DNA from 4 places in the Micromonospora taraxaci genome. Region 3 is predicted to be linked to each of the others. Evidence: riboswitches for the same ligand, from Rfam matches in the RefSeq annotation. Region 3 holds a riboswitch; each other region holds the start of a gene.

Region 1 (7,552 bases), 1.4 Mb from region 3:
TCGCCGGCGGGGACCTGGCCATCGGCGGTGGCGACATCACGGTGACCGCCGAGGGCAAGGTCCACGCGACGTCCGGCGTACCGGTCTCGGTGCCGCTGGCATCCGTCACCGGCGGCACCGCCGACGGCTACCGGGCCACGATCGACTGGGGTGACGGCACTCCGGTCACCGAGGGCACCCTGACGCTCAGCTCGCGCGCCGTCTACAGCGTCGGTGGATCGCACACCTACGCCACGCCGGGCTACCACCAGGCCAACGTCACGGTGACCGACGGCGAGAGCCAGAGCTCCGCGACGGTCGGCGTCGAGGTGGCGTACGCCCCGAAGTCCGGCCTCACCGCCGCCTTCGACACCGTCTGCGTCGGCGACGAAGGGGTCCTAGCGGCCGACTGCGACGCCAAGTCGTGGGCGTACTCGCGGGCCGCCCTCACGGCGGGCGGCGCGGTCCAGGGCCAGCGGCAGCAGGTTCCCGGAACGGCACTGCAGTTCACCCTGCCGGTGATCCCGCCCGGACAGCCTGACAACGCCACCGGCAACGGCGCGACTGTCGTTCTCGACCTGCCGGCCGACGCCCGGAACATCTCGTTCATCGGCGCCGGAACGCAGGGCAACCAGAGCACCACCGGCACGGCGACGTTCAGCGACGGCAGCACCGCCAGCATCCCGATCCAGTTCAGCGACTGGACGCTGGGCGGCAACGCCAACGGCACCCCGTCCTACGGCAACATCATCGTCGCCAAGACGGCGTACCGACTGCACGGCACCAGCCGGGACGGCGCCCAGCCGTTCCTGTTCGCCACCGCGCCGTACCAGATCCCGGCGGGCAAGACGCTGGTGTCGGTGACCCTGCCGACGCAGACCGGCGACCCCCGCTCGGCGGGCCGGATCCACGTGTTCGCCGTCGCCAACGACGGCACGCCGGCCCCCGCGCTGACCACCGACGCACCGAAGGACCAGACGGCGAACGTCGGGCAGGCCCTCACGGCGAGCCTCGGTTCGGTGACCGGCGGCGTTCCCGGCACGACGGGCTACCGCGCCCGCGTCCAGTGGGGTGACGGCACGGCTCCGGAGGACGTCACGATCGACGCGTCCGGTGCCATGACCGGGCAGCACACCTACACCAGCGAGGGCACCTACACGGTGCACGTCACCGCGTGGGACACGCTGTCCAGCAGCACCAAGGCGTTCACCGTCACCGTGGCGAGGGGTGGATCGCAGCCGGCGATCGCACTCTCCTCGGCGGGCAGCGTCACCACCGGCGGAGCGATCACCGTCGACGGCAGCGGGTTCGCCGCAGGCGAGCAGGTGACCGTCAGCGTCGGCACCGACCCGGCCCGGACCACGAAGGTCGCGGCCTCGGCGAAGGGAACAGTACGAGTGTCGGTTCCGACGTCCGATGACGCGCAGCCCGGCCGGTACGCGGTCACCGCAACCGGCGCGTCCTCCCGTACGCCGGCCACGGTCACCGTCCAGGTGACCGAGCAGGCGCAGGCGCGGACCTACCAGCCGAGGGTGGCGCTGTTGACGGCCTCGGGGCCGCGCGGAACGGCGATCACCGTCGACGGTCTCGGGTTCGTGCCGAACGAGGTGGTCACGATCGCCTTCGGCAACGGCGTCGCGGTCACCACCGTGCGCGCGAACGGTGACGGTGTCATCTCGGGCGCGACGGTGAGCGTTCCGGGAGCGGCGAAGCCTGGCGCGACAAGCGTCACGCTGACCGGCGAGACGTCGGCCACGAAGGTGTCCCGACCGTTCACCGTCACCGGCTAGAACCGGAGTCGACGCGTCGGGCGGGCCGTGCACACGGCCCGCCCGACGCGGGGCGGAACTGACCGCCGCAGTGCCGTACCGTCGCCCGCGATGGCGGAATACGTGCTGCTCGCGTCCCGTCAGTGAGGTGGCAGCAGTGCGTCGACCAGCTCGCGCAGCGGCCCGACCAGGTCCTGTTCGGTGGCGGCGCTCAGCGGCTCCAACTGGATCGACGACGACCGCAGCACCGCGACGCCGATGCCGGCGGCGAGGGCCATCTGGGCGCGGAGGAGGATCTCCTCGCTGCCTGGTTCACCGGGACGCCACCCCCGGGCTGCCGCCAGTTGTTCGCTGGCCCGGCTGAGGACACCACGCCGGATCTCGTCGGCCCCCGCGTCGCCGGACGAGCGCAACAACAGGGTGAGCTGGCTGGACAGCCCCGCCGTGCCGAGGTCGGCGATGTGCCGGGCGATGGCCTCCGGGACCCGCTCGGCAGGCGTCTGACCGGCCGTCCGGTGCAGCTCGTCGCCCGCTGCCCGCAGGCACGCCTCGAACAGGCCCTCCTTCGACGAGAAGTAGCGGCTGATGAGCGCGACGTTGACTCCCGCGTCGTCGGCGATGTCCCGGACGGTCGTCGCCGCGTAGCCGTCGCGGGCGAAGCGCTGCCGAGCCGCGTCGAGCAGGAGCTGCCGGGTTTCGGTCGCATCCCGGCGGCGACGGGGGGCAGGTTCGCCAGCTGTGGCTGAGGGGACGGGTGGTTCTGCTGTCACGGCGCGTCCTTTCTCGCTCTCTGTGGCGGTGCGGCCGACACAATGTAAACATATGTTGACTTGTGGCTCGAAGCAAGGTCGTCGACCTTCGCCGGGGTGACGTAAACGACTGTTGACATGGCTCTGTGGCTGCGGATACTGGTAAGTCAGCAAACGTTTACATCTAGTTTCGGGAATCTCATGACCCACACCATCGAGGAGCCGACCCGCGTCGGCTCCGCGCCCAGCGCCGCTCCGCGTGCCAACAGCACCCTCCTGGTGCTGTATCTGTCGCTGGGTGGCCTGGCGTTCGCGGTGCTGCAGTCGCTGGTGGCGCCCGCGCTGTCGACCATCGGAAGGGACCTGGGCGTCTCGACCGGAGACATCAGTTGGGTGCTCACGGCGTACCTGTTGGCAGCCTCGGTACTGACGCCCATCCTCGGCCGTCTCGGTGACATGGTCGGTAAGCGCCGGGTCCTCATCGGCGTCCTCGCCGCCCTCGCCGCGGGCACCCTGCTCGCCGCCCTGGCCCCCAACCTGACCGTGCTGATCGTCGCCCGGGCGCTACAGGGCGCCGCCGGCGCGATCCTGCCGCTGTCGATCGGCATCGTGCGCGACGAACTGCCCCGGGAGAAGGTCGGCGTCACCGTCGGCCTGCTGTCGGCGATCTTCGGTGTCGGCGCCGGCGTCGGCATCGTGGCCGCAGGCCCGATCGTGGAGCACCTGTCCTGGCACTGGCTCTTCTGGCTGCCGCTGGTCCTCGTCGTCGTCGCGCTGCTCGGGGCCATCTTCGGGATGCCCGAGTCGCGGGTGCGTACGCCCGGACGGCTCGACATGCTCGGCGCCGCCATCCTGTCGGTGTCGCTGGTCTCGCTGCTGCTGGCTGTGAGCAAGGGGCAGTCCTGGGGTTGGGGGGAACCGAAGACCGTCGGCCTGTTCCTGCTCGGCGTGGTCGCGTTGATCGTGTTCGTCCTGGTCGAGCTGCGGGTGAGCGAGCCGCTCATCGACATGCGCCTGATGAGGATTCGCGGTGTCTGGGCCACCGACCTCGTTGCCCTGATCCTCGGGTTCGCGATGTTCGGAACCTTCGTGCTCGTGCCGACCCTGCTCCAACTTCCCGCGGTCACCGGCTACGGCTTCGGCAAGACGGTGTCCCAGGCCGGCCTGTTCCTGCTGCCCACCGTCCTGATGATGGTGATCTTCGGGCCACTCGCCGGTCTGCTGGACCGTCGCTTCGGTCCCAAGGTCCCGATGTTCCTCGGCGCGGTCCTGGTCGTCGTCGCGTTCGTGCTGCCGGCACTCGCGCACGGCGCGACCTGGCAGGTGCTGCTCTCCGGAGTGCTCACCGGTGCCGGCATCGGCCTGGCGTTCGCGGCGATGTCCAACGCCATCATCGAGAGCGTCCCGGCCGGGCAGACCGGCGAGGCGAGCGGCGTCAACACCATCGCGCGAACCATCGGTAGCAGCATCGGCGCCGCGGTCGTCGCGGCCGTCATCACGTCGCACAGCACACCTCAGGGTCTGCCCACCGACGCGGCCTTCACCGCCGGCTTCTGGGTCTGCGCGGGCGTCGCCGTCCTGGCCGTCTTCGCGGCGCTCGCACTGCCCTCGGCGCGTCGCCGTCACCAGCAGGCCGTCGACGCGGGTGTCGAGGACCTCCCACCCGAGCCCGTCGAGGTGCACCTGCCGCACCGGCAGCGCTGAGAAGCGACACTGTGACGGCTCAGGCCGTGACCACCCACTGTGGCGGTCACGGCCTGAGCCGTCAGCACGATCTCAATCCACCCGAGGCGCACTCAGTCGGAGGTGCCACCGTGCCCCACGGCCGGTGAGCCGGACGATCGCCAACGGCTCCACGTCCACCTGCCGGTACGTTGCCAACGGCAGGTCGAGGGCGTGCACGACCGCGACCCGGATCACCAGCGGGTGCGCGATCGCGGTGAGCCGCCGGTCGGCGCCGCGTTGCCCGTCCAACCAGGCACCGACCCGGTCCCGCACCCCAGCGACGGACTCGCCGCCGTGCGGTGCGGACTCCGGTTCGGACATCCACTCGTGCAGCGCCTGCGGCTGCTCGACGGCGATCTCCTCGACCGACCGTCCGGTCCAGTCGCCGTAGTCGCAGTCCGCCAACGCTGCCTCGATGGTGGGCAGCAGACCGAGTGCGTCGGCGGTATCGGTAGCCGCCGCGGCGGGACTGGACACGCAGGCGTCGTCGACGCCCAGGTGCCCACGTCCGGCCTGGGCCAGGGCGAGGGCGGCACGCAGGCCGCCCTCGTCCAGGCCGTCGTCCGATCCGCCGAAGCGGGCCCGACGCAGGGCAGTGGTGTGCGCGTGGGCGACCAGCCGGAGGCTGGTGGCGGTCACGTGCCCGGAAGTGCAGCGGCGGCCCGGCGACGCCGGTCGTGGTGCATCAGGGCCGCGAACAGCAGGCCGATCCCGGTCCAGAGCACCACCTGGGTGCCGAGCGAGGCCAGCCGGAAGTCCCACAGCAGCTTCGCGGGGAAGTCGGCGGGGACCTCCTGGAACGACGGAAGCACCACATAGGAGACCACGGTGACCAGCAGGAATCCGCCGACCGCCGCGGCGACGCGCTGCCACAGCGGTGCCTGCGCGCCGACCGATCGGTAGCCCAGCGAGCCCGCCCACACAGCAACCAGACCGAGCACCACCATCAGCAGGTAGGTGACGGTGCGTTGGTTGATGGTGGCCGGATCGCCGACCGCCGGCGGGTTCGCCGGGTACTTGAGGAACGGCACGACCACCGCGCCGAGCAGCGCCGCGCCGGCCAGCAGCAGGCCCGACCGTCCGTCGTCGTAGGTCCGCCGTCGGCGTGCCAGCAGGACGTACGCCGTGGCCAGCAGGCCACCCATCGCGGCACCGAACAGGCCGGTGGCCAGGAACAGGCCGCCGCGCTGGCCATTGCGGCTGACCAGGGCATCCTCGTGGTCGTGCGCACCGGCGACCGGCTCGGCATGCGCCGACGCCGCCTCCTCGATCGCGATGGCCGCGTCGACGTGCGGTTCGCCGGCGAGATAGGCGAACGTCCCGGCGAGCAGACCGGCGATCAGGCCGGCGAGCAGACCGCGGACGAGGACGGTGACGAACGGGGGAGCGGTGGCACCCGTCAGTGGCACGGAACACCCAGCAGGTGCCGGCCGTCGTGCATCAGCTCGTGCAGGTACATGCCACTGCGCGACACCGCGCCCTGGTCGAAGGCGACGAGGTAGGCCAGCAGCGCGAGCGCGGTGACGGTCGCCAACACCGTCCACAACAGACGCGTGGTGCCAGCGGGATTCACCAACGGCTGGCTGGACGTGGAACTGGACATGTGATCACGAACCTCCCCGGGGATGACGCGTCCCCATCGCAAGGCTGCGGACGACCGAGCGTCCTGGCTCGCGGTCCCTCTCGAAGTGGGGGAACCGCTCACAGTGGCGCGACCGCGCCGGAATCACACCGGCTTCCCTCGCGTCGCCGCAGATAGTGGGTCGACGGTATCGGTGCCGCCTCAGGCGGTCAACCCGGTCCGGGACAGCGACCCGCCGGCTCGCCGACGTGCGGGCACCGACGCATCGTCACTTCGGCCAGTCGACGGTATTCGTCTGGCCGGAGTGCTGGGGAGTTCCGGCTGGTACGCGCGTTCTGCGGCCTGCGCCTGCCCTGTTACCGCTAACATGGTCACCCTGCAAAATCTGTCGACGGCACCGGGCCTCGCCGGAGGCCCGACCAGTGGCGGAGCGGGGTGGGTGGACGTGAGCGCGCCGGGACGGGTCCGATGACGACCGGTGCGGCCGTGCGGCAGCCGGGGATCGTCGACGCGCACCATCACCTCTGGGTCCGAGCCCGGCACCCGCAGCCCTGGATCGACCCGCACACCATGGCCGCGATCGACGACGACTTCACCCCGGTCGACCTCGGCCCGGCGACCCGGGTCGCCGGAGTCACCCAGACCGTCGTCGTGCAGACCGTCGCGGCCCGGTCGGAGACGCCCGAGCTGTTGGGGATCGCGGCCGACGACCCCCTCATCGCCGGGGTCGTCGGGTGGGTCGACCTCACCGCCGGCGATGTCGTCGAGCGCCTGGAGCGACTTCGGGCGGCGCGGGGTGGCGAGCGGCTCGTCGGGATCCGTCATCTGGTCCAGTCCGAGCCCGACCCGGCATATCTCGACCGCCCCGACGTCCGGAGGGGTATCGCCGCGGTCGGTGCTGCCGGCCTCGCCTTCGACCTGCTCGTACGCCATCATCAGTTGCCGGCGGCCACCCGGCTGGTCCGCGACCTGCCCCAGGTCCGGTTCGTCCTGGACCACCTCGGTAAGCCGTCGCTCGGCGCCGGCGGCCTCGGCGACTGGCCCCGGGACCTGCGGGCGCTCGCCGCCGAACCCAACACGACGGCGAAGCTCTCCGGCCTGGTGACCGAGGTGAGCGGCAGTTCCTGGACGGTCGCGGACCTGCGGCCGGCCGTCGAGCACGCACTGGACGTGTTCGGGCCGGGCCGGCTGATGTTCGGCTCGGACTGGCCGGTGTGTCTGCTCGCCACCTCGTACACCCGCTGGGTCAGGGTGCTCGGCGACCTGCTGGATCCGCTGACCGACGACGAGCGCGCGGCGATCTGGCGACAGACAGCCAGCCGGGAGTACCGGCTCGCGGCGTCGTGACCCGCCGGAGGGCCGTCGGTTGACCGGCCGGGAGTTCGGTGGAGAAAGAGGTGCCCGCAAACGCCACCGGGCATAGCATGTTATCGATAACATGCTCGCGATGGTCCGCCGGATCGAGTCGGGGGCCACCCTAGGGTGCGGGGTGCGCATGGTCGTCGGGGCCGGGCCTGTCGATCCAGTGTGGACTGTCGCTGGTCCAGCGTCCCCTGACGAACCGTCGGCGGATGGTGCCGCGCCGCTCGGCCGCAGTTGTGCCGATTTGATCAGACGTATGCGCGGGATGGCTCGGGTAACGATGTCAAAACATGGTTGTAAGACCTTGGCAACCCACGCGGGTGCATGGCATGGTAACGGCTGATCAAGGGAAACATCCGATCTATCGTCACGGTGCGGCAGGTCCA
Region 2 (7,552 bases), 670 kb from region 3:
GGCGAGGGCGTACGGCACAGTGGGGTGGACGGCGACGGCGGTGTTGGACACCAGGGTCCACGGCGTGGTGGTCCAGATCAGCAGTTCGACGTCGCGGTGTCCGGCTACCGCCTCGCGTAACGGAAACCGTACATACACGGACGGGTCGGTGACCGTCTCGTACCCCTGCGCCACCTCGTGGTCGGACAGGGTCGTGCCGTCGCGGGTGCAGTACGGCGCGACCCGGAAGTCCTCCACCAGACGCCCGCCGTCGTGGATCCGCTTCAGTGACCACCAGACACTGTCCACGTACTCCGGGGACATCGTCTGGTACGGGTGCTCCAGGTCGATCCAGTAACCCATGCGTTGGCTGAGCTCGACGAACTCGTCCACGTGCCGCAGCACCGAGGTGCGGCACAGGGCGTTGAACTCGGCGACGCCCATCTTCTCGATGTCGGGCTTGCCGCTCAGCCCCAGCTCCTTCTCCACCGCGAGCTCGACCGGCAGGCCGTGGCAGTCCCACCCGGCGCGGCGTGGCACCGAGAAGCCGCGCATCGTCCGGTACCGGGGGAAGAGGTCCTTGAACACCCTCGCCTCGATGTGATGGGTGCCCGGCGTGCCGTTGGCGGTCGGCGGCCCCTCGTAGAACACCCACGGCGGACCGTCGGCCGTCTGCTCCAGGCTCCGGTTGAACACGTCGTTGGCCTGCCACCACCCGATGACCGCACGGTCCATCCCACCAAGGTCGATCCTGGTGGGCAGTGGCACGAATGGCGACTTCGATGGACCGTCCGGCACCGACGTTCTCCCTACACTCCACGTCCGCTCACGCGGGCATCAGCTCACTGCCCACGCGGGGACGAAGCGTCAGGCGTATGGCCAGGACTCCGCGGTACCACCCCGCTTGCGCCCCGGTGGTGCGGGCGCCGCTCGATTTCGCGACGTGACGTGCCGCGACGTCCGGGTCTACTGGGGCGTTGACGTGCCCGTTCTTCCGGAGGCTCCCCGGTGATGGCCGGATCGGTGCCGATGCCGTCGAGCATAGCTGTCCGTGCGCGGCGCCAATGGCCGGAGTGCTAGGCGTGCAGCCAGACGCGGAGGGAGCCGGCGGTGGTGAAGCCGGCGGAGAGCGCCAGCGTCAGGTCCGGGGTGGTTTCGTAGCCGACCAGCGGTGCGCCGGGCACGGTGGCGCACACCGCCTGCCAGATCTCCCGAGGATCGTCGCTCTGGGCGAACAGGTTGGAGACGCCGTAGGTGCCTCCCTCGCCGCTGAGCACCGCACCGCCGGTGATCACACCCCGGTCGTCGTGGCGGGCGAGCACCCGTACCCGTGGGTCGGTCAGGAGCGCGGGGCGGAACACGTCCCCACCGCCGTGGGCGGCGGCCCAGGCCGCCAACCGGTCGGGTGTGGTGACCGGGACCAGCGGTGTGTCGACAGGTGGTGCCAACGGTGGCCGGTGGATCCACTGCGCGTCGAAGAGCACCCGGAAGCCGTACCCGGACAGGTCGAGGTCGGCGAAGCTGTCCTTCACCGACGCGCCGGGCCCCACGTCGATCCGGGCGAGCAGGGCCTCGGCGTCGATGCCCGGCCGCAGGGTGACCGCGTCCGGGTACCAGGGTGGCGAACGGCGGGGGACCGACCAGGCGTCGGCGTCGGTACGGCCGGTCAGCCCATGGCTGCCGCAGACGATGTCGCACCACTCGGCGTTGTCGTGGGCCGCCGCCGCCCGTGGGTCCTTCAGCACGCCCGGCAGCCTAGGCGGCCGTGCGCTCACGGCGCGTAGACCAGGTCCATCGTGTCGGTGTGGCCGGACCAGCGCAGGTCCAGACGCCAGCAACCGGCCTGGGGCACGTCGATGATCGACGGACCTGGCCCGCCGGCGACCTCCCGGGTGACAGTGGTGTCGGTGCCGTCCAGCGTCGCGGTGATCACCAGAGTGGCCGGTGCCGTCGGGTCGGGTGTGGTCGTGGAGGCCTGGGCCACCCACAGGATCTTGTTGTTCGACCCGTCCTTGCGGTGCTGCCGCAGCGGGTGGGCGAACAGCACCGCCACGATGTTGCCCTTCGCGCCGAAGACGTGCGGGACCCGAGCGTCGCCGCTGAAACCGGCGTCCGCCCAGTCGGGCAGAGCTCCCGTCTCGACCCGCGCCGCGCAGGCGCTCGCCGTGGTGGCGCCGTCGCTCGTCGGCGCCGCCGACCCGCCGGCGCTCGTCGGCGCCGCCGACCCGCCGTCGCTCGTGGCCGTGCAGCCCGCCAGCAGCACCACGGACATCGCCAGCGTCACTCTTCCCCGTGAACCCATCTCACCCCTCCAGTGCGCGTCGACTCGTCGCACAGTCAGGACACCGGTCGGGCCGGTCAGGTTCCTAGCGCAGCGACCTGGCGATCTCGATCGCCTCGGCCTTGCTGAGGGAACCTTCGAGCCGGTAGCTCACGTCGGCGTCCTGCCAGATCAGTGTCGAGGCGGCCAGTCGGGCGGTCTCCTCGCGGACCTCGCCCGCACGGTCCACGTACGACAACACGTGTGGTCGGTCGACCCAGATGGCGAAGTCACCGTCGACCTGCGTCCACTCCGCCCCCGGCGGGGTGACCTCCTTGTGGAAGGCCAGGTTGAGGCGACCGTCGAACGCGTCGATGCGCAGCGCGCCCCCGTCGTAGAGCAGCGTCGCCACCCGGCAGACACCCGAAGGGTCAGGATCGGCGACCAGCACCCGCTCGGGCGGACCCAACGACGCCGGTAGGCGGATCGGGAACCGCACCGCCCGCTGCGCCTCGTCCAAGGCGGCGGTCCGCTGCGCGGGCAACGGCGACGGGGTGCCGGCGGGCGGCGTCGGGGCGGACGAGGTGGCGATGCTGACACCGGCGAAGCGCAGCAGCCCGGCGACGGCGTCCGCGACGGCGGCCCGCGTCGGCGGCACCAACGCGACCAGGAGGGCGACCAGCGCCGCAGCGGCGAGCGGACGCCACCGGCGCACGGGCCTGTCGAGTCGTACGCGGACACGGGCGGTCACGTCGGGCGGCTCGGGTGTCTCCAACCAGGCGGACAGGTCGCGCAACTCCCGTTCGAGGTCACCCATGCCGGACCTCCTCCCGGTCGAGAAGGCCGCGGAGTTTCGCCAGCGCCCGGGAGGTGCGCGACTTCACCGTCCCCCGGGGCCAACCCAGTGCCGCCACCGTCTCCTCCTCGGTGAGATCGAGGAAGTACCGACAGACGATCACCTCGCGGTCCCGTACCGGCAGTTGCCGCAGGGCCCCGACCAGCGCCTCCCGGCGCTCCCCGGCGAGGACCGCGCCGACCGCCCCGTCCTCGGCGATCTCGGACGTCGGGTCGGCCGCCGCCGCCCGCAGGACGAGCCCGTCCCGCCGGCCCCGGGACCGGTGCAGGTTGCGGGTCTCGTTGGCGACGATCGCGAGCAGCCACGAGCGGAAGGACGACTCGCCCCGGTACCGGGACAGCTTGCGGTACGCCTTCACGAACGCCTCCTGCGTGACGTCCTCGGAGTCTGAACCCGCACCGAGCAGCACCGCCGTCCGGTACGCGGACGCGGTGTGCCGGGCTACCAGGAGGTCGTACGCCTCCAGGTCACCGGCTCGAGCGCGGGTGACGAGAGCGTCGTCGTCCAGGGGAGGCCTCCGTTCGGATCACACTCATGACACCGCGCGGGCGTCGCGGGTTCCACCCGGCGCGGGTCAGGTTGCTCCCACCCGGCGTGCAGCGTATTGCCAGGATTCGGTGGTGCACTGGGAGAGGTGTCGAGGAGAGGGGCTGGTCATGAGCTGGTTCAATCGCCGGGCACGGGGTGCCGAGACGACCCCGACGAAGCTGGACCGGGAGGCGACCCGCGAGGACCTCGCGGCGCTGGAGGCGTTCGTCGCCAGCCGGCGGGGCGTGGAGTTCTATCTGGAGCCGGAGACCACGGCGACGGACACGACTGTGGTGGCGATCGCCCACGACGGTGAGTGGATCCGCCGGCGCACCGGTACTCCCCGGGCGGCGGGGAGCATCGCCCGCAAGCACGCGGTGCCGCTGTACGAGGCCGCCCGCACCGGCTACCCGGAACGGATGCGGGTGTGGAACCGCGCCCACCCGGAGCGCCACGCCCGTTGAGACTCGCCTGCTCAGGCGTCCTCGACGGCTGACCGGGCCTGTTCAGCGGTCATCGGCTCGGCGTGGCTGGAGACGTACCAGTGGTAGTCGTCGTGTAGCAGTCGTCGGACCAGGCCCAGGTCGAGGCCGTCCTCGGGTCGGCGCAGATGGGCCGGCGGTGGGTAGAAGCAGTCGCCCAACACCATGACACCCGAGTCGGGCACCAGGACGACAGTCGAATCCGGGGCGTGCCGACCTCCGACGTGCCGTAGCCCCACGCCGACCGGCAACTCGTCGGCATCGGTGAAGGTCCGGGTCGGTGGTAGGACCGCGAAGTCCTCCCAGGAGTCGACAGCCCGTGCCCGCGCCCGGAAGCTCGGGCCGAGGCGAGGGTTGGCGCGTACCTGCTCGTCCAGGTAGTGGTGGCTCCACGGCCGGGCGGCCTCGGCGCGCAGCAGCGGCACGGCCGCCTCGTGCCCGACGATCTCGACACCGGGCCAGGCGCAGGCTCCCCAGACGTGGTCCCAGTGGTGGTGGGTGTAGACGAGCCAACGTGGCTGCGGTAGCCCGGCGGCGGCGAGCGCGACCTGGATCTCGCGAGCGTGCGCGGGGCTCTGCCCGGCGTCGATCATCACACTGCCGCGCTTGTCGACGACGACGGCGACGCCGGCCTGGACGGCCTCCGGGTCGGGATCGCCCGGACAGATCCAGACACGGCCGGCCAGGTGGTGGAACTGCGGGGCGACCATGGTGATCGACCTCCGGGATTGATCGTGGACGCTGGTGCGGCGTTTTCCGATCCTAGGTGAGGGTGCCGCCCGGCACCGTCCCACCGGACGATCGGCGCAGGCCAGAGCAGGTTCCGGCCATCCTTTGCTCTGCATACCTATGCGCACCGGTGACGATCCGTGCCCGGTGCCTATAGGTATGCAGAGCAAAGGGCGTGGGGCATTCATCCGGGGCATTGCCACAGCGCGCATCCACCGTCGCGGCAATCGCTGAAGCTCGATGATTGTCGGCCGCCTAGCCGGGACGGAGTGGCGTTGACCCGCAGCGGAAGGGTGTGGCAGCATTCGCGGCCTGACGGCAGTGAAGGAAGTCGGTGCGATTCCGACGCGGTCCCGCCACTGTCACCGGGGAGCGATCCCCCCTCGTGAGTCACGGCCGTGTGTCTGCGGTTGGAAGGCCGGGGGAGAGCGTCGATCCGGAAGCCAGGATACTTCGGCCGTCGGGACGTACCCCAGGGCGTGGACACCCGAGGAGGACCCGATGACGCACGGCGTCTCATTCATCGACGAACTTCGTCATGACTCGCACGGCGGGCGATGCACAGTGCCCGCGACCGGTCACGCCCCGTTGAGCTGAGCGCCGCCCGCCGCCGACCGGCCCCGCCGCTCGCGTCCGCGAGCCGTCCGCCCCGCCGTCGTACCGGCTGACGCCGCACCCACCCGCATCGTCGCGGTCACCCTCGTGGTGGCCGGGGCGTCACTCCCCGGAGCCCGCCGTGCGCATCCTGCTGCTGTCCACCGCCGACACCGACCTGCTGGCCGCCCGCGCCAGCGGCGCTGACTACCGGCTGGCCAACCCCGCCCGGGTCGCCGCCGACGAGGTGCCCGCCCTGCTCGACGGCGTGAACCTCGTCGTCGTACGCCTGCTCGGCGGTCGACAGGCCTGGCCGGACGGCCTCGCGGCGGTGCTCGCCACCGGCGTGCCGACTGTCGTGCTCGGCGGTGAGGCGCTGCCTGACGCGGAGCTGATGGCCATCTCCACAGTGCCGTCCGGGGTCGTCACCCAGGCGCTCGCGTACCTGGTCGAGGGCGGGCCGGACAACCTGGGGCAGCTGGCCCGCTTCCTCTCCGACACGGTGCTGCTCACCGGCGAGGGGTTCGACCCGCCCACACCCACCCCGGCGTACGGGGTGCACCGTGAGTACCCCACGAATCCGGAGCAGCCCACCGTCGGGATCGTCTTCTACCGGGCGCACGCCCTCGCCGGTAACACCGGCTTCGTCGACGTGCTCGCGGACGCGGTCCGCGAGGCCGGCGGCAACCCGCTGCCGATCTTCTGCGGTTCGTTGCGGGGGCTGACCACGGGGTCCGGCCCGCTCGGGCTCTTCGCCCGCTGCGACGCCCTGCTGGTCACCGTCCTCGCGGCGGGCGGCGCGGTCGCCGCGGACGCCTCCGGGGGCGGCGACGAGGACGCCTGGGACGTCGGCGCCCTGGCCGCCCTGGACGTGCCGATCATCCAGGCGCTCTGCCTGACCAGCACCCGGAAGCAGTGGGCCGACAGCGACGCCGGGCTGTCCCCGTTGGACGCCGCGATGCAGGTGGCCATCCCCGAGTTCGACGGCCGGATCATCACCGTGCCGTTCTCGTTCAAGCAGATCGACTCCGACGGGCTCTCGGTCTACGCCGCCGATCCCGAGCGGGCCGCCCGGGTCGCCGGGATCGCGGTGCGCCACGCCCGGCTGCGGTACCTTCCCAACCCCGACAAGCGGGTCGCCGTGGTGCTCAGCTCGTACCCCACCAAGCACTCCCGGGTCGGCAACGCCGTCGGGCTGGACACCCCGGTCTCGGCGGTCCGGCTGCTCGCCGCACTGGCCGAGGACGGCTACGACCTGGGCGACGCGCCGCCACCCACCGACGGGGACGCGCTGATCCACGCGCTGATCGCCGCCGGTGGGCACGACGTGGAGTGGCTCACCCCGGAGCAGTTGGCCGCCGCCGAGGCCCGGATACCGGGGGACACGTACCGGCGGTGGTTCGACCAGGTCCCTGCTGAGCTGCGCGAGCGGATGCGGGAGCACTGGGGTGAGCCGCCCGGCGAGCTGTACACCGAGGGCGGGGACATCGTGCTCGCCGGTCTGCGCTTCGGCAACGTGGTGCTGCTGATCCAGCCGCCCCGCGGCTTCGGGGAGAATCCGATCGCCATCTACCACGACCCGGACCTGCCGCCCAGCCATCACTACCTGGCCGCGTACCGCTGGTTGGCCACGCCGGCCTCCGACGGCGGCTTCGACGCGGACGCTGTGGTGCACCTGGGCAAACACGGCACCCTGGAGTGGTTGCCCGGCAAGGGTCTCGGTCTGGCTGCCGACTGCGCGCCCGACACGGTCCTCGGTGACCTGCCGCTGGTCTACCCGTTCATCGTCAACGACCCGGGCGAGGGCACCCAGGCCAAGCGGCGGGCACACGCCGTGGTCATCGACCACCTGGTGCCGCCGATGGCCCGCGCCGAGACCTACGGCGACCTGGCCAAACTGGAACAACTGCTCGACGAGTACGCCACCGTGCAGGCCCTCGACCCGGCCAAGGTGCCCACCGTCCGGGCACAGATCTGGGACCTGGTACGCGCCGCCGAACTGCACCACGACCTGCACGCCGAGGCGATGCCCGACGCGGACGACTTCGACGACTTCGTGCTGCACCTCGACGGGTACCTGTGCGAGGTCAAGGACGTGCAGATCCGCGACGGCCTGCACATCCT
Region 3 (7,552 bases):
TCGCCTGTGCCTGCGCCGGCGGCAGCGCGGCGGGGGTGTGCGCCCCCGGCACCGTGTGGTCGACGCCCAGCACGAGAGGCACCTGCGCGCCGTTGGTAGCGGTCACGGAGAAGTCGGCGTAGACGCGGTAACCGCCGGGTTGGGCCAGCGTGAGGGGGACGCTCCAGGTGCCGTCGGGGGCCATCGTCGGGTGTACGTGCTGGTAGCCGGTCAGGTCACGGCCCACCACGATCATGTGCAACGGCTTGTCGTGGACGACAGCGAAGCGGGTCGCCGGCTGCCGGTCGGTCCCGACGATCCGGAAGCGGTAGTCGGCGCGTACCCCGGCGGGTTGGGACCGCTCCAGCGGTTGCAGGGTGAACCCGCCGGCGCTGACCGTCGTTCCGGTCGCCAGCGTCTCGCCCGTCGCGCCGTCACCCCGGTGCGTGTGCGGGCCGGTGCCCGCCGGGTGTTGGTGCCCGTCGGTCGCGGACATCGCCTGCCCGGAGGCGGGTGGACCGCCTGCCGGCTGCCGGGTGTTGCCCGCCGGGCTCTGGTCGCCGGGGCCGATGCGAGCCAGCCCGAACCCGGCCAGCAGGGCGATCACCAGCCCGCCGACGAGCAGCGCCAGGTGGCCGTTGCTCAGCCGGGACCCGGGCGTCACGGCGGCGAGGTCCGTGTCCGGCCGGGGTCCGGCCTCGACTGTCGACTCGTCGTCGGTGCTGGCGAGGGCCTTCGCCTCATGGTCGGCGGTGGCGAGGGCCTTCGCCTGCTGGTTGGTGGGCGTCGGGTCGACAGCGACGCCCGTGCGGGCCGTGACGACCGCGTCGCCGGTACGCGCTGCCGGCACTGTGGCCGGTCGCCGCTTACCACCAGTGGGCTGCGCACCGACACCGCTCACCGCGCCGGCCTTGCCCGCGGAGGACTTGGCAGCGGCCGTCTTTCCAGCGGCGGCCCTGCCTCCGCTGGTCTTGCCGGCGGAGGGCCGGCTCGTGGTACGGGCACCGCCGCCGCGTCGACCTGAGGTCCCCGGTGCGGTACGGCCCCGGCCGGTGGGTTTGCCGGTGGACGCCGTCCGGCGACGCCAGACGACAAGTCCGGCCGCCGCGACGGCCGCCGCGATCGCCGCCGCCCATCCGGCCCAGGCCAGCGCTCCCGAACCGCTCTCCTCGGCCGGCCCGGTCGGCGGGACCGCCGCAGCCCCCGACGGCGGGGTCACCGGCTGGGCCGAGGCGGTCGGCACCGCCGACGCCTGCCCGGATGACCCGTGCTGCTCGGTGGCGGCCACCAGTGCCGGGTCCGGCTGCGTCGTCGGCGGGCTCCACCCCTTGGGTGCCGCCGTCACCGGCCCGTTGTAGCGGAACGTCAGCGTGCCCCGCACGGTGTCGCCGTCCGAGGCGACCGACAGGTAGCTCACCGAATACTGGCCCTTGGCCGGCAGGTGGGTGACGGCCACCGTCGCGGGGAACCCGGTCGTGTACTCCCGTGGCTCGAACTGCCCGTTGACCAGGAAGTACTCCCGTACCGGCTTGTCCAGCGGCTTCGGCTCCCCGTACGACCAGCTGTTGTCGACCCGGATGCCGCCCGGGGCGGTGACAGTGAAGAACGCGTTGGGCGCGGCCTTCTCGGTGAAGAACAGCTGCACCGCCGTCAACGGCTCGCTCACCGTGGCCCCACTCGCTGGCGTGGACATGGCGAGAGTCCCGTGAGCCGAGGCGGGTTGGGCGGACGCGAGGAGGGCGACCGCCGAGGCGAGGAGGAGCGCGAGGACACCCGAGAGCACCCGCCCCGGAGTCTGTGGGAGACGACGCATCTGAATATCCTGACCGGAGTGAGGCTTTTTTCAAGAGCTGGCGATCTTTTTCCTCACATGGCAAAAGCTGACGACGGGCGGTGCGGTCTCCGCGCTGTGCCCCCGGTGCCGCGACTTCCCTGGCCAGCTATGCTGCGGGCGGCGCTGGTTCGCCCCGTCGTGACCGTCGGGGTGTCGTAAGAGGGAACCCGGTGGAAGTCCGGGACTGCCCCGCAGCGGTGAGTGGGAACGAACGCCGTCATCAGCACTGGGCCGTCGGCCTGGGAAGCGACGGCCGGTAGGAGACCGGCGCGACCGGTCAGGCCCGCGAGTCCGAAGACCTGCCTGCGCTGCGCACACGACCGTGTGCGCCGCCGTCGGCCTCGCGGGTGGGCTGAGCGGGTGACGTGCCGTCCGTCGGCGCGTGCTCGTCAGCGTGTCCGCGTATCGGCGGTGTGGTTTCCCGAGGGACGGACTACCGCTGTGCACGACACCACCACGATCGTCGGCCGAGCGCCGTCGGCGTCGCACCTGACCCTGTCGCAGATCATGGACCAGCACCACACGAACCTGATGGGTACGGTGCACGGCGGCCGGATCCTCAACCTCATCGACTCGGTGGCCGGAGTCGTCGCCGCCCGGCACTCCGACGGGCCGGCGGTGACCGCCGCGATCGACGAGACCGCGTTCCTGCGCGCGGTGCGGGTCGGCGACGTCGTGCACGTCGACGCCCGGATCACCTGGGCCGGACGCAGCTCGATGGAGGTCGCGGTCAAGGTCACCGCTGACCGGTGGGACCGGGCCGTGCCGCCCACCGACGTGGCCACGGCCCACCTGGTCATGGTCGCCATCGACGACGACGGCCAGCCGAGGACGGTGCCGCCGTTGCTACCCGAGACCGACGGCGACCGGAGGCGCTACCGCGAGGCGGAGATCCGCCGCGAGCACCGGTTGGCCCTGCGACGGGCGCTGCTCGACGGCGTCGACGAGGGCTGAGGGCGTTCGGGCTGTCCGTCGCCACGTGCAGCGCGTATCTCGCCGGATCGTCGTCCTGGCTGTCACCCCGGATGTAGCCCGGGCGGCAAGCCAGTTGGATAGCGTCCACGTGATGTCTCGATCACGGAGGGTGTGAATCGTCATGCGTGCAGCGGTGCTGCGGGAGTTCGACAGTCCGCTGACGGTCGAGGAGATCGATCAGCCCGCTCCCGGGGCGGGGCAGGTGCTGGTGCGGATCGTCGCCAGCGGGGTCAATCCACTCGACACGAAGATCCAGGCCGGACAGGCCGCGCACGCGCGGGTCCAGCCGCCCGCGGTGCTCGGACTGGATCTTGCCGGGGTCGTCGCGGCGGTCGGCGCGGAGGTGACGGGGTTCGCACCGGGAGACGAGGTGTACGGGCTGTGCGGGGGAGTGGGTGGGCTACAGGGTTCGCTGGCCGGATACGCCGCCGTGGACGCCCGGTTACTGGCCCGCAAGCCCGGCGGCCTCTCGATGCGCGAGGCCGCCGCGTTGCCACTGGCGGCGATCACCTCCTGGGAGGGGCTTGTCGACCGCGCGGGGGTCCGCGCCGGGCAGAAGGTGCTGGTGCACGGCGGTGCCGGCGGTGTCGGTCACGTGGGCCTGCAACTCGCCCAGGCAAAGGGTGCCGAGGTGTACGCCACCGGAGGCCCGGCGAGCGTACGGGTGATCGAGAGCCTGGGCGCCGTGGCCATCGACTACACCTCGACGAGCGTGGAGGAGTACGTCGAGAGGCACACCGGTGGCGAGGGGTTCGACATCGTCGTCGACAACGTCGGTGGCGCGACGCTCGACGCGTCGTTCGCGGCGGTACGCACCTATCACGGACACGTCGTCAGCGCGCTCGGCTGGGGCACCCACTCGCTCGCCCCGCTGTCGTTTCGTGGCGCTACCTACTCCGGCGTTTTCACGCTGCTGCCGATGCTCACCGGCCGGGGCCGCGAACACCACGGCGACATCCTGCGCGAGATCGCGACGCTGGCCGATGGCGGCGCGCTGCGCCCGCGACTGGACCGGCGTCGCTTCACGCTCGACACCATCATGGACGCCCACCGTCTGGTCGCCGACGGCATCGCCGAGGGCAAGGTCGTGGTGGACGTCGCCGACTGACCGGCCGGTACGTCAGGTCCGCGCCGGTGCCCTGCTGTCCAGGTCGACGATCCGGTCGGTCCAGCGGTCCATCAGGGTCTGGTCGTGGCTGATGACCAGGACGCCGGCCCGCCGGGTCCGCTGGTAGTCGCGGATGACGGCGGCGACGTGCGCCTGGGTCGAGGCGTCCAGCATCGCCGTGGCCTCGTCGCAGAGCAGGTAGTCCGGCCGGTGTACGAGGGCGCGAGCGAGGCAGGCGCGTTGTAGTTGCCCGTCGGACACCGCGTGTGGCCGTCGGCCGCGCAGGTCGGCGGTGAGGCCGACGAGGTCGGCGAGTTCGGCCACCCGTTCCCGGACCGTCGACTCGGGCGTTCGGACGGCACGGAGCGGTTCGGCGATCAGGTCGTCCAGGCTCAGCCGGGGATCAGCGGCGGCGCGCGGGCTCTGGAACAGCACGGCGACGCGGGTCCGCAGGTCGACCGGCACGGCGTACCGCACTCCGTGGACCGGCGTGCCGTCGATGCTGACCTGGCCGTGGTCCGGGCGGTGCAGGAGGGCCAAAACCCGGACCAGTGTGGACTTGCCACACCCGGACGGGCCGCGGAGTCCGACCGTCTCGTTTCGACCGACCCGCACTGTGACGCCGTCGAGCACGACCCGACGGCCGTACCCGACGGTGACCTCGTCGGCGAGCAGGTGCTGCGGGCTGGTCACGTGACGGCTCCGGTGCGGATCGGGTGGTGGCAGGCGACAGTGCCGTCACCGGCGATCGGCGTCGGCGGCGGCTGGCTCGCGCAGGTGTCGGTGCGGTGTGGGCAGCGGGGCGCGAACGCGCAGCCCGGAGGCAGTGCGGTGAGCATCGGCGGTTCGCCCGGCACCGGCCGGAAGGCGCGGTCCGGCAGGGCGTCGAGGAGCGCCGCGGCGTACGGGTGGGTGGGCGCGGCGAAGAGATCGTCGGCGTCGGTGTGTTCCACGATCCGGCTGGCGTACATGACGGCGACGGTGTCGGCGACCCGTTGCGCGGCGGCCAGGTCGTGCGTGATGAGGACGACGGCCGAGCCGTTGTCGCAGCGGCGGCGTAGCAGGTCGAGGGTGTGGTCCACCAGCGGCCGGTCGAGGCCGGTGGTGGGCTCGTCGGCGATGAGCAGCGACGGGTCCGGTGCCAGTGCGAGCGCGGTGACCAGCCGTTGGGCCATGCCGCCGGAGAGTTCGTGCGGGTAGCGGTCCAGGTCGGCCGGGTCGAGCCCGACGTCGAGGGCGAGCTGCTCGGCGTCCGCCCGGTCCCGACCGTGTGCCCGGAGCGTCTCGGTGAGCAGTCGCCGTCCGGTGCGGACCGGGTTCAGCGCGGTGGCTGGGCTCTGCGGGACCAGTCCGACCCGACGGCCGCGTACCCGGCGGGCCAGGTGACGCTGACCGCAGGTGACCAGGTCGACCGGGTCGCTGTCCGGGTGGTGCAGGACGGCGTGGCCGGTGATCGTGGCGTTGCCCGGCAACAGGCCGAGTAGCGCGTGGGCCAGGACGGACTTGCCGCAGCCGGACTCGCCGACGACGGCCAGCAGTTCACCGGTCCGTACGGTCAGGTTGAGGTCGGTGACGGCGCGCACTGTCGTGTCGCGCAGCCGGAACTCGACGCCGAGGCCCTCCACGGCGAGCAGCGGGCGGCCCGCGGCGGTGCGGTCGGGTGCCTCGGCAGCGGCGTGTTCGGTGGTGGTCACAGGTGCAGCTCCGCTCGGATCCGGGGATCGAGGCGGTCACGCCACCGTGCGGCGAGGACCGCGATGGCGAGGGTGACGACGACGATGACCGCACCCGGTGCCAGGCTGGCCCACCAGGCGCCGGTCAGCAGTGACCCCTGACCATCGTTGATCATGTTGCCGAGTGAGGCGAGGTGCGGCGGCAGGCCGAGACCGAGGAAGGACAGCGCCGTCTCGTGCCACACCGCGTGCGGGATCATCAGGGTGGTGGCCAGCGCCAGCCGGGGCAGCACGTGGGGCAGCAGGTGTCGGGTCAGGACCCGACCCCGGCCGGCCCCTCCGCTGATGGCGGCGTCGACGAACGGCCGGGTACGAAGGCTGAGCAACTCGGACCGGACGATGCGCGCTGTGGAGAGCCAGTGGGTGAGCCCGACGGAGGCGATCACCGCGCCGAGGCTGGGACGCAGCATGGCGACGATGAAGATGCCCAGCAGCAGGTGCGGCATCGCGGCGATGGTGTCCACGATCCGCATCAGGATCCGGTCCACAGGGCCGCCGAGCGTGCCGGCGATACCGCCGATGACGCCGCCGAGGACGGTGGCGACGAGCGCGGCGACCGCGCCGACGAGCAGCGACACCCGCAGCCCGTAGACGGCACGGTGCGCCACGTCCCGGCCGAGGTCGTCGGTGCCGGCGAGGTGGGTCCAGGACGGCGCCAACCGGGTCTGGTCGAGGGCCACCGCGCTCTGGTCGAGCGGCCAGACGAGCGGGGCCAGGAGCGAACCGACGACAGCGACGACGAGGACGAGGCCGGCGACGACGACACCGGTCTGGCCGGGTCGCAGCCGCAGTCGGGACCGGGCCACGCGGAGCAGTGGCGGTCGGGTAGCAAGGTCAGCCATCGAGTCGCACCCTCGGGTCGGCGGCGGCGTACGCGAGGTCGGTCGTGAGGTTCGCGGCCAGCACCACAGCTGTGGTGACCAGCGTGATCGCCGCCAGCAGCGGGAAGTCGCTGCCCAGCGCGGCAGCCACCGTGACGGCGCCGAGACCCGGCAGTGAGAAGACCGTCTCGACCAGCACCGCACCGCCGACCAGCTCCGGCAGGTGGGTGCCGACCAACGTGAGGAACGGCAGCAGCGCGGTCCGCAGCGCGTGCCCGAACAGCACCGTCCGCCCCGGCAACCCCCGGGCCCGCGCGGCGAGCACGTGGTCGTCGCGCATGCTCTCCGCGACCGCGTCCCGGACGAACAGCACGAACCACGGCGCCTGCGACACGGCCAGCACTCCGACCGGCAGGATCAGGTGGTGCGCCACGTCGGCCCAGGACGTGCTGGTCGCGGTGACGTCGGTGAGCCCGCCGGCCGGCAACCACCCGAGCACCAGCGCGAACACGGCGATCGCGGCCAGGCCCAGCCAGAACACCGGCATCGACTCGACCGCGTAGGCGGCGGCCCGCAGACCCCTGTCGAACAACCCACCCCGGCGGTACGCGGCCAGCGCACCCAGCAGCAGACTGCCGACCAGGACCAGGGCGAGGGTCACGCCGATCAGCAGCAGCGTCCAGCCGGCCCGGGCGGAGAGCACCGAGGCGACCGGTTCGTGTCGACTCGTCGACCAGCCCAGGTCGCCCTGGACCAGGTTGCCGATCCAGCGCAGGTACTGCACCGGCAGCGGGTCGTCGACACCCCAGTTGGCGCGGATCTGCGCCAGGTTCTCCTCGCTGGCGGTGAAGGCCGCCGCGCCGGCGTACTGCTTGGCCGGGTCCACCGGGGAGGCGGCGCCGAGGGCGAACATTCCGATGCTGGTCGCGGCGAGTACCGGAACGGCGACCAGGAGCCGGCGTCGGACCACCGCCCCCGCCCCGGCCAGTCGACCCGGGCGGGTCATGAGCGCTTCCAGGTGTCGATGTTCCACCAGATGCTGTTCGCCACCCCGTGCTCGTGCGCCTCGACCCGGGGGGTCACGCCCTGCACGGAGGACTTC
Region 4 (7,552 bases), 1.4 Mb from region 3:
CAGCACGGCGACGATCTCGTTGATGCTGGCCAGCCGGCCGGTGTCCAACTGGCAGAAGTCGATGGCCCCGGCCTGGAACAGCTGCTTGAACATCACCCGGTTGTGACAGTGCTCGCCGGTGGCGACGCCGATCGGGGCGACGGCCCGGCGGACGGCCGCGTGGCCCAGGATGTCGTCGGGGCTGGTCGGCTCCTCGATCCACAGCGGCGTGAACCGGGCGAGGGCGGTGACCCACTCGATGGCCTGGCCGACGTCCCACACCTGGTTGGCGTCGATCATCAGGTTGCGGTCCGGGCCCAGGATCTCCCGGGCGATCGCGCAGCGGCGGATGTCGTCGTCGAGGTTGGCGCCCACCTTGAGCTTGACGTAGCCGTAGCCGCTGTCGACGGCTTCCTGGCACAGCCGGCGCAGCTTGTCGTCGCCGTAGCCGAGCCAGCCGGCCGAGGTGGTGTAGGCGGGGTAGCCGGTCCGGTGGAGCTCGGCGAGGCGGTCGGCCTTCGTGCTCTCCTTGGCCCGCAGGATGGCCAGTGCCTCGTCCCGGGTCAGCGCGTCGGACAGGTAGCGCAGGTCCGCGATGTCGACGAGTTGTTCGGGGGACATGTCCACCAGTAGCCGCCACAGCGGCTTGTCGGCGAGCCGGGCCACCAGGTCCCACGAGGCGTTCAGCACGGCCGCGAGCGACAGGTGGACGACGCCCTTCTCGGGCCCGAGCCACCGCAGCTGCGAGTCGGACGTGAGGAGGCGGTAGACAGCGCCCATGTCGGCCGCCATCGTCGCCACGTCCATGCCCACGAGGAGCTGTGCCTGGTGGACCGCTGCGGCGGCGACGATGTCGTTGCCCCGGCCGATGGTGAAGGTCAGGCCGTGGCCCGCGAGCGGCGCGTCCACGCTGTCGGTGCCGTCGGTGTGCAGGACGACGTAGGCCGCCGAGTAGTCGCCGTCCTTGTTCATGGCGTCTGACCCGTCAGCGGTCAGGGAGGTGGGGAAGCGGACGTCCTCGACGGTGACAGCAGTGATCTGCGGCATGCGCTCCTCGCCCGACTAGGCAAAAGATCAGATGATCATTCGGAGTATACGGAGGCTGGTTCAGGTGCGTCAACGACGTCGATCACCCGACCGGTGCAGACATCCAATGTTTCTGATGGGGACCGAACGTCTGACGAGAGGTGCCTCCCGCGTGGCGTGTTCGGATGCCGGGCGACCGCCGCGACGGCGGTGGTACCCCGTCGTCGCGGCCCGCGTTTGCGCGTGGGCATCGTGGCCGAACACCAAACCGCTGGTGGGTGGCGTTCGCTGTTCCAAGTGGAACTCCGGCCCGTCGAGTGTGTCGAATGGTGGGCGGCGGTCCACCGGTCGGAACGAGGGTCGGAGTCGGCGGCCGAGCCGGGGGTTTGAAGATTGGATGTTCATCTCGACCACCCGCATCGACGGCAGATTATGAGCAACGTTCCTTACATCTGGATCCTGCATACATCGCATCTTTGTGGATCGTCGCCGGCTTTTCCGCGGTCTTGTCGCGCCGCTGGCCGCCGCCTCCCGCTGGCGTCGGCCGGCCGGGGACCGGCGGTCGGGGGCGCGGTCGGGTGACGGTCGTCACCGCCTCCGCCGCCGACACGCCGACACCGACATGTGGGGTGTGACAACCGCTGGGTCCCTATATATGGTGTCGAGCGCAGCTGGTTCGACTGCTCATCCAGGGCGGTCGAGGCAAGAGGGAACCCGGTGGAAATCCGGGACTGTCCCGCAGCGGTGAGTGGGAACGACAGCCGTCATCAGCACTGGACCACACGGTCTGGGAAGCGACGGCCGGTAGGAGACCGGTGAGCCCGGTCGCGCCCACGAGTCCGAAGACCTGCCAGCGCGCCGCGTACCCGCACCCGGGTGTGCGGCGGTCCGAGGCCGCGTGGGACGGCTGACGCCACCTGACCCACGCCGCCGGCGTGGCGTCCGTCGGTGTCTGTCTCCGCGCGTTCGGGCCTCCAGGTCTCGAACTCCGAGGAGCGAGTGGTGACAGTCACCGAGGTAGTCCCGGCCAGCGCCGACGCGGCACTGCGACGGACGCCGATGCAGGTCCGCAAGCGTGACGGCGGCACCGAACCCGTGGACGTGAACAAGATCGTCCGGGCGGTCGAGCGGTGGGCCGACGACCTGACCGACGTCGACCCGATGCGCGTCGCCACCCGCACGATCAGCGGCCTGTACGACGGCGCGACGACAGCCGAACTGGACCGGCTGTCCATTCAGACAGCGGCCGAGATGATCGGTGAGGAACCGCAGTACTCGCGCCTCGCCGCCCGGCTGCTCGCCGGCTACGTCGACAAGGAGGTGCGTCGGCAGGGCATCGCCTCGTTCAGCGCGGCGATCCGGACCGGCCACACCGAGGGCCTGATCGGAGACGACACCGCCGCGTTCGTCGCCACGCACGCCGCAGTGCTCGACGATGCCATCGACCCGGACGGCGACCGGCGGTTCGAGTACTTCGGGCTGCGCACGGTGTACGACAGGTACCTGCTGCGCCATCCCACCAGCCGGCTGGTGCTGGAGACCCCGCAGTACTGGCTGCTGCGGGTGGCCTGTGGCCTGTCCCGTACGCCGGACGAGGCGGTCGGCTTCTACCGGTTGATGTCCAGCCTGGCCTACCTGCCCAGCTCACCGACGCTGTTCAACTCCGGCACCCGGCACACCCAGATGTCCTCCTGCTACCTGGTCGACTCACCGCTCGACGAGTTGGACTCGATCTACCAGCGCTACGCCCAGGTCGCCAACCTGTCCAAGTTCGCCGGCGGCATCGGCATCGCGTACTCCCGGGTCCGGTCCCGGGGCGCGTTGATCCGTGGCACCAACGGGCAGTCCAACGGGATCGTGCCGTGGCTGCGAACGCTGGACGCGAGCGTCGCGGCGGTCAACCAGGGCGGCCGGCGCAAGGGCGCGGCGTGCGTCTACCTGGAGCCGTGGCACCCGGACATCGAGGAGTTCCTGCAACTGCGGGACAACACCGGCGAGGACGCCCGCCGCACCCACAACCTGAACCTGGCCAACTGGGTGCCGGACGAGTTCATGCGCCGGGTCGAGGCCGACGAGATGTGGTCGCTGTTCGACCCGCACGAGGTGCCCGAGCTGCCCGACCTGTGGGGGGAGCGGTTCGACGCCGCGTACCGCGAGGCCGAGGCGCAGGGCCGCTACGTCCGGCAGGTCCCGGCGCGGGAGCTGTACGGGAAGATGATGCGAACCCTGGCCCAGACCGGCAACGGGTGGATGACCTTCAAGGACGCGTCGAACCGGCTGTGCAACCAGACCGCCGAACCGGGCAACGTGGTGCACCTGTCCAACCTCTGCACCGAGATCGTCGAGGTGTCCAGCGACGCGGAGACCGCCGTGTGCAACCTCGGCTCGGTGAACCTCGCCGCCCACCTCGTCGACGGTGACATCGACTGGGAGCGGCTGCGCGCCACGGTGCGTACCGCGGTGACCTTCCTCGACCGGGTCATCGACATCAACTACTACCCGACCACGCAGGCGGCGGCGAGCAACCCCCGCTGGCGGCCGGTCGGGCTCGGGCTGATGGGCCTGCAGGACGTCTTCTTCGCACTGCGGCTGCCGTTCGACTCCCCGGCCGCGCGGGAACTGTCCACCCGGGTCAGCGAGGAGTTGTACCTGACCGCGTTGGAGACCTCCGCCGACCTGGCGCGACAGTTCGGCGCGCACCCGACGTACCCGCAGACCCGGGCCGCGCGGGGCCAGTTGCAGCCCGACCTGTGGGGTGTCGAGGGTACGCAGACCGCGCGGTGGGACGCCCTGCGGGAGCGGGTCGCGGCGCACGGGCTGCGTAACTCGCTGCTGGTGGCCGTCGCCCCGACCGCGACCATCGCCTCGATTGCCGGATGCTACGAGTGCATCGAGCCGCAGGTGTCGAACCTGTTCAAGCGCGAGACGTTGTCCGGGGAGTTTCTCCAGGTCAACACCGCTCTGGTCCGCGAATTGAAGGCCCGTGGTCTGTGGACCGACCGGATCCGGTCGGCGATCAAGCGGGCCGAGGGATCGGTGCAGGACATCGCCGAACTTCCGGCCGGCGTCCGGGAGTTGTTCCGCACCGCGTGGGAGCTGCCGCAGCGGGCGCTGATCGACCTCGCCGCCGCCCGCGCCCCGTTCATCGACCAGTCCCAGTCGCTGAACCTGTTCCTGGCGGCACCGACCATCGGCAAGCTCTCCTCGATGTACCTGTACGCCTGGAAGGCCGGTCTGAAGACCACCTACTACCTGCGTTCGCGCCCCGCGACCCGGATCCAGCAGGCCACCGTCAGCGCCGTCGCGCCCGTAGCCCTCGCGCCCGTCGCCCTCGACGCGGAGGCGCTGGCCTGCTCGCTGGAGAACCCCGAGTCGTGCGAGGCCTGCCAGTGACCCTCGCCGACACCACAGTCACCGACACCTCCGAGACGAGGACCACGCACATGCTGCTCGACCCCGGGATGGACCTCACCCTCCGCCCGATGCGCTACCCGCACTTCTTCGACCGTTTCCGCGACGCCATCCGCAACACCTGGACCGTCGAGGAGGTCGACCTGCACGCCGACCTCGCCGACCTGGACAAGCTGTCGCCGGCCGAGCGGCACCTGGTCAGCCGCCTGGTGGCGTTCTTCGCCACCGGCGACACGATCGTCGCGAACAACCTGGTGCTCAACCTGTACCAGCACGTGAACAGCCCCGAGGGGCGCCTCTACCTGTCCCGGCAACTGTTCGAGGAGGCGGTGCACGTCCAGTTCTACCTCAACCTGCTCGACACGTACGTGCCCGACGAGAGCGAGCGGTTCGAGGCTTTCGCCGCGATCGAGAACATCCCCTCGATCCGCCGCAAGGCCGAGTTCTGCTTCCGCTGGATCGACTCCCTGGGCGACCTTCGGGAGCTGCGCTCGCGCGAGGACCGGCGAACGTTCCTGCTCAACCTGATCTGCTTCGCCGCCTGCATCGAGGGGTTGTTCTTCTACGGCGCGTTCGCGTACGTCTACTTCCTGCGCTCCCGTGGCCTGCTGCACGGCCTCGCCTCCGGCACCAACTGGGTGTTCCGCGACGAGAGCATGCACATGGCGTTCGCGTTCGACATCGTGGACACCGTTCGCGCCGAGGAGCCGGACCTGTTCGACGACGACCTCGCCGAGCAGGTGCGGCAGATGCTCACCGAGGCCGTCGAGTGCGAGGTGCAGTTCGCCGAGGACCTGTTGGGCCACGGCGTGCCCGGCCTGACGTTGGCCGACATGCGGGAGTACCTCCAGCACGTCGCCGACCGTCGGCTCGCCCAGCTCGGCATCGCCCCGCACTACGGGTCGAGCAACCCGTTCGCCTTCATGGAGTTGCAGGACGTGCAGGAGCTGTCCAACTTCTTCGAGCGCCGGGTGTCGGCGTACCAGGTCGGGGTGACCGGCACCGTCGCCTTCGACGACGACTTCTAGGCGGCAAACGATCCGGGGGCCTGGCGTCGCTTGGTGAGCCACCGCATCACGTGCAGGGGGTGCGACGCCGGGTCCGGGATCGGGTGGAAGACGTGTTCCACCACGCCGTCGGCGATGATCAGGGTCAGCCGCTCGTAGAGCGTCATGTCACCGGCGGTGCGGGTCGGCAGGCGCAGCGCGTCGGCCAGGGTCAGTCTCGGGTCGGGGATCAGCGGGTAGGGCAGCCGCAACCGGTACGCCAGTTCCCGCTGGTACCCGGTCGACTGCGCGGACAGGCCGTACACCCGGGCGGCGCCGGCCGCGCGGAGTTCCGCGTGGTGGTCACGGAACCAGGCTGCCTGCTCGGTGCTGCCCCGGGCGCCGTGGACCTCCAGCAGTCCGTTGGGCAGGTCGACGCCCGGCCGCCCGGTCAGTGGGTAGACGAAGATGACGGTGCGCCCGACGCCGAGCGCGCCGAGGTCGACCGGGCGGCCGTCGGTGCCGTAGAAGGACAGCGACGGCAGGCTGGTGCCGACCAGCGCGGCGGGGTCGCCCCCGACCTCGCCGCCACCGGGTACGACCTGGGTCGCTGCCGCGTCCAGGCGCGCGTCCAGGGCGTCCCGCTGGGCGGTCAGCCTGCCGATCCGCTCCTGGAGGGTGGTGATGGTGCTGCGGTACGTCGCCACCGCCGCCGCACACACGTCGGTGTCGTCGGCGCCACCGGCAATCGACTCGACGAACGGGCGGGTTTCCTCGACGGTGAGGCCGAGCGCCATCAGCTCGCGGATCTGCGCGACCAGCCGCACCGCGATCGCGTCGTACTCGCGGTAGCCGTTGCCGAGCCGCCGGGGCACGACCAGCCCCGCCGACTCGTAGTACCGCAGTGCCCGGACCGTCGTCCCGGTCCGTCGTGCCAGCTCACCCACCCGCATCCCGCGACCCTAAACCCGCACCCTGGGGTACGGGTCAACGTGTCCATCGTCGCGGTGCCAGGACCGCCGTTTCCTGCCAGTCTGGGCGACGAAAAGGCAGTGTGACCAGGGAGTGTGTGATGACGGCAGTCAATCGGGTGCGTGCTCGGCAGATCCTCGACAGCAGGGGCAACCCGACCGTCGAGGCCGACGTGGAACTCAGCGACGGCTCAGTCGGCCGGGCGGCCGTACCCTCGGGCGCGTCGACCGGGGCGAACGAGGCGGTCGAGCTGCGCGACGGGGACCCCGCCCGCTTCCACGGCAAGGGCGTCACGACGGCGGTCGCCGCCGTCAACGGCGAGATCGCCGACGCGGTGATCGGGCTCGACGCCGAGGACCAGGCGCTGATCGACGCGACGATGATCGACCTCGACGGCTCGAAGGACAAGGGTCGACTGGGCGCCAACGCGATCCTCGCGGTGTCCCTGGCGACGGCGAAGGCAGCGGCGTCGGCCCACCGACAGCCGCTCTACCGCTACGTCGGCGGCGTCGGCGCCCGCCTGCTGCCGGTGCCGATGATGAACATCATCAACGGCGGCGCGCACGCCGACAACCCGCTGGACTTCCAGGAGTTCATGATCGCCCCGGTCGGGGCACGGACTTTCGCCGAGGCGGTCCGGGTCGGCTCGGAGGTCTTCCACACCCTGAAGGCGTCTCTGGCCGCGGCCGGTCACCACACCAACGTCGGCGACGAGGGCGGGTTCGCGCCGGCCTTCACGACCGCCGACGAGGCGCTGGGTTTCGTGCTGCGCGCCATCGAGGAATCCGGCTACGAGCCCGGCACCGACATCACGATCTGCCTCGACCCGGCCAGTTCGGAGTTCTACCGTGGCGGCGTCTACGACTACGTCGGCGAGGGTCGTCAGCGCTCCGTGGAGGAGCACATCGACCACCTGGTGGATCTGGCCGCCCGCTACCCGATCAGCTCGATCGAGGACCCGATGGCGGAGGACGACATCGCCGGCTGGCAGCGGCTGACGGCACTGGCGGGGGAGCGGGTGCAGTTGGTCGGAGACGACGTCTTCTGCACCGACGTCGACCGGCTGCGCGACGGGATCGAGGGCGGTTACGCCAACGCGATCCTGGTCAAGGTCAACCAGATCGGCACGCTCACCGAGACCCTCGCGACGGTGGACGCCGCCCACAAGGCGGGGTACC

Evidence for each region. A riboswitch is a leader RNA that binds a small molecule or an ion and turns the genes downstream of it on or off. The one in region 3 is predicted to bind cobalamin.
Region 1: linked by a shared signal. The riboswitch ahead of FHU34_RS19995 (CbtB domain-containing protein) and the one ahead of FHU34_RS13410 (acyl-CoA thioesterase) in region 3 are both predicted to bind cobalamin.
Region 2: linked by a shared signal. The riboswitch ahead of cobN (cobaltochelatase subunit CobN) and the one ahead of FHU34_RS13410 (acyl-CoA thioesterase) in region 3 are both predicted to bind cobalamin.
Region 4: linked by a shared signal. The riboswitch ahead of FHU34_RS19955 (ribonucleoside-diphosphate reductase subunit alpha) and the one ahead of FHU34_RS13410 (acyl-CoA thioesterase) in region 3 are both predicted to bind cobalamin.

Annotation. Positions count from the first base shown of each region.
Region 1 covers NZ_VIWZ01000001.1:4,304,978-4,312,529, reverse strand. The annotation lists gene FHU34_RS20020 (GH92 family glycosyl hydrolase) at 1-1,769, shown strand, start outside; gene FHU34_RS20015 (TetR/AcrR family transcriptional regulator) at 1,889-2,518, opposite strand; gene FHU34_RS20010 (MFS transporter) at 2,699-4,201, shown strand; gene FHU34_RS20005 (histidine phosphatase family protein) at 4,274-4,861, opposite strand; gene FHU34_RS20000 (CbtA family protein) at 4,858-5,631, opposite strand; gene FHU34_RS19995 (CbtB domain-containing protein) at 5,622-5,825, opposite strand; cobalamin riboswitch at 5,860-6,014, opposite strand; gene FHU34_RS19990 (amidohydrolase family protein) at 6,273-7,151, shown strand.
Region 2 covers NZ_VIWZ01000001.1:3,558,093-3,565,644, forward strand. The annotation lists gene ileS (isoleucine--tRNA ligase) at 1-747, opposite strand, end outside; gene FHU34_RS16290 (hypothetical protein) at 1,056-1,724, opposite strand; gene FHU34_RS16295 (hypothetical protein) at 1,751-2,281, opposite strand; gene FHU34_RS16300 (hypothetical protein) at 2,346-3,056, opposite strand; gene FHU34_RS16305 (RNA polymerase sigma factor) at 3,049-3,504, opposite strand; gene FHU34_RS16310 (hypothetical protein) at 3,752-4,087, shown strand; gene FHU34_RS16315 (MBL fold metallo-hydrolase) at 4,099-4,815, opposite strand; cobalamin riboswitch at 5,134-5,310, shown strand; gene cobN (cobaltochelatase subunit CobN) at 5,571-7,552, shown strand, end outside.
Region 3 covers NZ_VIWZ01000001.1:2,888,498-2,896,049, forward strand. The annotation lists gene FHU34_RS13405 (copper resistance CopC family protein) at 1-1,792, opposite strand, end outside; cobalamin riboswitch at 1,921-2,134, shown strand; gene FHU34_RS13410 (acyl-CoA thioesterase) at 2,321-2,767, shown strand; gene FHU34_RS13415 (zinc-dependent alcohol dehydrogenase family protein) at 2,910-3,896, shown strand; gene FHU34_RS13420 (ABC transporter ATP-binding protein) at 3,909-4,589, opposite strand; gene FHU34_RS13425 (ABC transporter ATP-binding protein) at 4,586-5,590, opposite strand; gene FHU34_RS13430 (ABC transporter permease) at 5,587-6,471, opposite strand; gene FHU34_RS13435 (ABC transporter permease) at 6,464-7,456, opposite strand; gene FHU34_RS13440 (ABC transporter substrate-binding protein) at 7,453-7,552, opposite strand, start outside.
Region 4 covers NZ_VIWZ01000001.1:4,292,248-4,299,799, reverse strand. The annotation lists gene FHU34_RS19960 (enolase C-terminal domain-like protein) at 1-1,026, opposite strand, end outside; cobalamin riboswitch at 1,661-1,874, shown strand; gene FHU34_RS19955 (ribonucleoside-diphosphate reductase subunit alpha) at 2,065-4,398, shown strand; gene FHU34_RS19950 (ribonucleotide-diphosphate reductase subunit beta) at 4,449-5,444, shown strand; gene FHU34_RS19945 (MerR family transcriptional regulator) at 5,441-6,355, opposite strand; gene eno (phosphopyruvate hydratase) at 6,475-7,552, shown strand, end outside.